2 regions of the Peribacillus sp. NPDC101480 genome follow, and region 2 is predicted to be linked to the other one. Evidence: riboswitches for the same ligand, from Rfam matches in the RefSeq annotation. Region 2 holds a riboswitch; the other holds the start of a gene.
The links. A riboswitch is a leader RNA that binds a small molecule or an ion and turns the genes downstream of it on or off. The one in region 2 is predicted to bind S-adenosylmethionine.
Positions count from the first base shown of each region.

Region 1 (3,172 bases), on a different contig from region 2:
TAATCGCACAATCCGCTCCAGCACGAAAATAGTCAGAATGCACTTGATAAATCACTTCTGGATTTTCAAGTAATACACGTGCAGACCAGAGCGGGTCGTCCAAATCACATCCATGCCTCTCTAGCTCTGTAGCTAAAGCTCCGTCTAAAATCATGACTGAATGATCTCGTAAAATAGCGTCAATTGGGTTAGTTTTAATGTTCATGATCTACTCCTCTTTTCTTTATGGTTTTGTGTCAGATAATAACTTCCATAGCAAATCAAAATAAATGGAATGCCACAATATAGTGCAATTCGTTGTGTAGGATCAAATGCAATTCCTATGCAAGAAGCTAGGCATAGCATAAAAGAAACGATTGGTACGAGTGGATATAATGGCGTTCGATAAGCTAAGTCATTTACTGAATTTCCTTCGTTTATATATCGTCTGCGAAATAGAAATTGCGACATGCTAATACTCATCCAAACTACAACAACGGCTAGTCCAGAAATGGATACAAGCACTATGTAAACAGTATCCGGTGCAATAATACTCGAAAACAGGGCTAAGCAGCCGCCCAACATACTGAAAAGGACTGCATTTATCGGAACTCCCCGTTTTGTCAATTTTGCAAATATTGGTGATATAGTTTCCTTATCTGCAAGTGACCAAAGCATTCTGGATGCCGCATACAGTCCTGAGTTTGCAGCAGACAAAATGGCAGTTAATATAACAAAGTTCATAATATCCGCTGCATATGGCACACCAATCCGTTCAAGAACTGCCACAAAGGGGCTTTCTAATACGCTTGCATCCGAAATAGGCAATAATGCGGATAATACAACGATGGTTCCTACAAAAAAGATAATCAATCTCCATAATGTCATACGGATTGCCTTTGGTATCGTTTTTTCTGGATTCACAGTTTCTCCAGCTGCAATTCCAATTAATTCAGTTCCAGAGAATGCGAAATTCACCGCAAGCATCGTCATTATAATGGCAAAAGCACCATTCGGAAATAAACCTTCACTTGTAAAATTGGAGAATAACGGAGCGGATTGTGAATGAATTATTGGAATGAAACCTAGCATTGCCGCTGCTCCCAAAATAATGAAAATCACAATGGCAAATACCTTTATAGACGCAAACCAGAATTCGGATTCAGCGAAAAATTTAACGGTCCACGCATTTAATGCCAAAACCAATATGGCAAATAGTGCACTCCATATCCAGACATTGATTGATGGAAACCATCTCTGCATCAACAATCCTGCAGCCGTGAATTCCGAACCAAGTGCAACTGTCCAAGTTAGCCAATACAACCAGGCTACTGTATACCCTGTCCCAGGACCTATGTATTTAGCTGAGTAGCTATGAAACGCACCTGTCTCGGGCATATGTACTGCCAGTTCCCCTAGACATAGCATGACTAGATAAACCACTAATGCCCCAATCAGATACGAAAGGATGGTGCCAAACGGGCCTGCCTGTTGAATCGTATAACCCGAACTTAAGAATAAACCTGTTCCAATCACCCCGCCAAGCGATAGCATTATTATATGCCGTGCCTGCATTTTCCTTTGAAAATCATGCTTCCTTTTGTTCTCCATTCTTACTCTCCTTTATCTTGCATCCAGAAAAAACGAAAACGCACTCTAAAAAAGAGTGCGTTACTGACAAATAAACACGTACGGTCTTATCTATCAAGGTTTCACCCCCTGGAATTAGCACAGTGTCATTGCAGACCTGTTGCTGAGGTTTCATAGGGCCAGTCCCTCCACCTCTCTGGATAAGAAATTATTTTTTTATAACTTTATCAATCTATGAAAAAATTGTCAAGTTTTGTTTCGGTTTGTAAAGACTTCCTTTAAAATCCAAACGATCAACGCACCTTTGGCATAGATATGAACTTGTTTTTGGAACAGTCGCTTACATTATAGAATTGTAAATAATGCTAACCGGGAAAAATTTTTAAAAAATGACGACACCTTAAAAGATGACGCCATTTTTCTTATATTCCTTAAGGTCTTTCAATTTCAAATAATTCTCCTAGTTTTGTATAAGTATGACCCGCTAATCTTGCTACAGGTTTTAGCCCATTCTGGTCAATTCGGCCATTATGGTAAATCTCCTGCTCTATATGATAGCAGACTATTTTCCCTATCAATAAATCACAACCAGGTTTATTCTTGGAACCTGCCAAAGGTATCGCATGCTCCAATGTGCATTCAAAGCGTACCTTCGCTTCTTGCAATCCTGGTACCGACACCTTATCACTAACAGCCTGAGTGAAATTGGTAAGACCCAATTCACTTTCGTCAGACGGGAGTTCCTTGGCCGTTCGATTTGCATCAGCAACATTGTCTTCATCAGTGATATGAACAACGAATTCACCTGTTTGAATTGCATTTCGGGCCGTGTCCTTCAAAACTCCTTCTTTCCGTTGAACAGAAATGGAAATCATCGGAGGATTGGAACTGACTATGTTAAAAAAACTGAACGGCGCTATATTGATTGTACCGGTTTCGGATTGTGTCGTGACCAGGGCTATTGGTCTCGGTATGATGCTTCCAGTCAAAAACTTATAATTTTCCCGTTCTGTAAGACTTTCAGGATTTACTGAAATCATCTTCATCCCTCTCATTCTTATAAAAAGTTCTTTTGAAACCATGAACTTGCTGCATCAACCTCTGAACGTGTTAACTGATGACCGTAATTTTCCCAGTGAACGTCCACCGCAGCACCCGCTTGCAGTAAAATCCGATTAAGTTCATCAGTTTCTGCTGCGGGGCAAATCGGATCGTTTTTACCTGCAGCAATGAATACAGGTATATCCGATAGGGACGGCAAAGCAATCCCGCGTCTAGGCACCATTGGATGATGAAGAATCGCTCCTTTTAATGCCCCTTCGAAATGGAACATCAAACTTGCTGCTATGTTTGCACCATTAGAATAACCTAATGCCACCACTCTGTCACGATCGAAGTCATATTGTCCGGACGCTGATTCCAAGAAGTCATAAAGCTCCTTCGTACGGAAAATCAAATCTTCTTCATCAAAAACTCCTTCAGCCAGCCGGCGGAAATAACGGGGCATTCCGTTTTCAAGTACATTTCCCCGTACGCTGAGTACGGATGATCCCGGTGAAACCATCTCCGATAATGGCAAAAGATCCGTTTCCGTTCCTCCAGT
Region 1 covers NZ_JBNNSB010000005.1:320,506-323,677, forward strand. The annotation lists gene mmuM (homocysteine S-methyltransferase) at 1-205, opposite strand, end outside; gene mmuP (S-methylmethionine permease) at 202-1,590, opposite strand; SAM riboswitch class I at 1,674-1,776, opposite strand; gene ACQKMF_RS18615 (flavin reductase family protein) at 2,001-2,609, opposite strand; gene ACQKMF_RS18620 (alpha/beta hydrolase) at 2,627-3,172, opposite strand, start outside.
Region 1: another riboswitch for S-adenosylmethionine. It lies ahead of mmuP (S-methylmethionine permease); the one in region 2 lies ahead of ACQKMF_RS14105 (5-methyltetrahydropteroyltriglutamate--homocysteine S-methyltransferase).

Region 2 (3,172 bases):
ATCAGGATATTGAACTTGCCATTGTTCATTTACCTGTCGAGATGAAGGGTCTTTCCATTTTGAACATAGGACAAGTGCCGAATGTTTTTGTTGTACCTGAGGTTTGGGACAGTTTCACTTCAAAGAGTAGGGTTCATTTAAAGGATATTGAAAATATCCCATTGCTTTTAGTGCATAGGGAAAAAGGACAAGGGATTTACGAAGAAATTATCGAGGAATTTAAAAAACGGGAAATACAGCCAAATATTTTATGCGAATGCCATGATGTAAATGTTCTGCTCTCTCTGGTTTCAGCTGGAGTTGGGGCGAGTATTGTTCCGAAATCAGCTGTTTCACCTCATATTATAAAAGGAGTGAAAGTGTTGGATATTATCGATTCTTCAATTCAATCGAATATAGCTTTGGTTTTTAGACAAGATCGTTATCTTTCCAAAACGGCAAAACATTTTATTGAGCTGTTTTGAAGAAAAGCTAGGCCTGCCTAATGCCTAGCTTTTACGTTACATTTAAAGATGAATCATTCCCACACTTCTTTTGCTACATCAACGACGAATTTCAGCTTTTCCCATTGCTGTTCTTCGGTTAGCTTGTTGCCGTGATGGGTGGAGGAGAAGCCGCATTGAGGGCTTAAGCATAATTGTTCGAGAGGAACGAAGTGCGAGGCTTCTTTAATGCGTGCCTTAACAGCTTCCTTGTCTTCGATTTCCCCATTTTTTGAAGTGACGACCCCCAGTACAACCTGTGCACCGCCATTTGGAATGTATTCCAATGGTTTGAAATCCCCTGAGCGTTGATCATCATATTCCAAGAAGAATCCATCCACTTTTTCTTTTGCCAATAAAGTTGGAGCGATACGGGCATAGCTTCCTTCAAACGCCCAAGTCGACTGATAGTTTCCGCGACATAGGTGGGTAGTGACGACAAGGTCTTCTGGTTTGCCTTCCAATGCTCCATTAATGACACGAAGTGCAAGATCAATTAACTGTTCCCTCGTATATTTTCCATCTTTGAACTGGAAATCTGGAGCTGAAAGTCTGGCAATATATACATCATCCAATTGAAGATAACGCACACCTGCTTCATAAAAGGCTTTCAAAGCATGCTGATACGCCTTGATGATATCATTTGCATAATCTTCAATATCAGGGTAGATGTCTTCATTATGAATACCTGCAGCAAATAACTGATTCGGACTGGGAATGGTTTGCTTAGCAACGGCACGTCCGTTCACGATTTTGTTCAATTCAATGAAATCACTAATGAAGGGATGTTCAGGATTGAATGAAACCTTCCCGGTATTGCGAACGTTATATCTCTCTGTTTCCACACCATCGAATGTGAGACCTTTTTCAGTCACATATCCCTCGATGCCATTTAATTGTTCGAGGAAGTCAAAGTGCCACCATGTTCGTCTGAACTCGCCGTCCGTAACAGCCTCCAATCCAACTTCAATTTGTTTATCGACAATCCGATTGATTTCTTCGGTTTCAATTTCACGAAGCCGCTCTGCTGAAAGGGTACCCTCCCTAAATTGCTTTCTGGCAATATGTAAACGTTCCGGTCTTAATAAACTTCCGACGTGATCGGCCCTAAATGGTGCTTTCGTTAATGTGATTGACATGTTGCATTCCTTCTTTCCTTTTAAAAATAAAAAACCTCTTCTTAAAAAATAAGAAGAGGTGTTGGCAACAAAGCTATATACTCTTCTTATCTTCAAGTTTTTAAACTTCTGGAATTAGCACAGTACATGAATAGTCTGTTGCTGAGGCATCAAAGGGCCAGTCCCTCCACCTCTCTGGATAAGAGTGTCTATTAAATTAACTATGACTATACAGGTAGTTTTTATAAAGGTCAAGAGTTGGAGGTTGAATATTTCGAATATACCGTTTATTACTCGGTTCCTGGCATGATCATTTTCTGTATTCGGCTTTTTATACCACTTTTTAGATCAGGTTTAGACGTGGTTTTTTAAAACAACGATTAGTAGGGAAGACTGAAAAAAATAAATAAAATAATTAAACCTACTTGATTAATGAGTATTTATGTTTTATTGTTAAATTGCATAAAGAAAAGAGAATAAAATTGGATTATCCAATTGGTCAACCAAAGGATACTGAATTGTTGTTCATTACAACATTTCTGTGTCCTTTTTTGTTCGGAAAAAATTGTGATAATACAGGCATAAGCAGTGCCTAGGAGAAGATTCATTGGAGAGTGGAAACATGAAAACAACAAATATGAAATCATGCTGTACTGTATTAAAAAGACGGAATTTTCTTTCAATTGAAACTGACCTTGATTCGATCCCGACAAAGAAAAACGATTTCTATAATATGTCTTTGATACAAGCAGGTGAATTTTTACTAGGATCAAGTGATGAAGATAGTTCAAGAGAAGATGGTGAATATCCACCACGAACAGTAAAGATTGAGTCCTTTTACATGGACCGATACGCCGTAACAAATGAACAATTCTATTGTTTTATAAAGGATACCGGTTATGTAACAGATGCGGAGAAATATGGATGGTCTTTTGTTTTTAACTTGTTTGTCAACAAACGAATGGAACGGGATATGGTGGGGGCAGCCGAAAAAACACCTTGGTGGATAGCTGTTCGAAATGCTTGCTGGAAGCATCCGGAAGGGACGGATTCCTCAATCGTGAATCGCTTTCACCACCCGGTCGTCCATGTGTCATGGAATGATGCCAAAGCGTTTTGTAGATGGGCTGGAAAAAGACTTCCGACAGAAGCGGAATGGGAATATGCTGCTGCCAGTGGAGTGGTAAATCGTAAATATCCTTGGGGGGATGAGTTGCACCAAGGGGGAAAGCATCACTGTAATATTTGGCAAGGCAATTTTCCAAACGAAAATTTGGTAGAAGACGGATTTTTAGGAACGGCTCCTGTTGATACCTTTGAACCGAATGATTTTGGCCTTTATAACATGTCGGGGAATGTGTGGGAATGGTGCGAGGATACATTTTCAATTCAACATGGAAGTGAAGTCCTCGATCCCGATCCTTTTGCAAAACTGATAAAAGGCGGATCCTATCTATGCCATCGATCATATTGTAATCGTTATAGGATTTCAGCCCGTACTTATAATATGATTGACAGCTCTACAGGGCATATGGGTTTTAGATGTGTTGCCAACTTAAAAAAATAAGTGCC
Region 2 covers NZ_JBNNSB010000003.1:577,046-580,217, forward strand. The annotation lists gene ACQKMF_RS14100 (LysR family transcriptional regulator) at 1-464, shown strand, start outside; gene ACQKMF_RS14105 (5-methyltetrahydropteroyltriglutamate--homocysteine S-methyltransferase) at 518-1,621, opposite strand; SAM riboswitch class I at 1,705-1,806, opposite strand; gene ACQKMF_RS14110 (formylglycine-generating enzyme family protein) at 2,223-3,167, shown strand.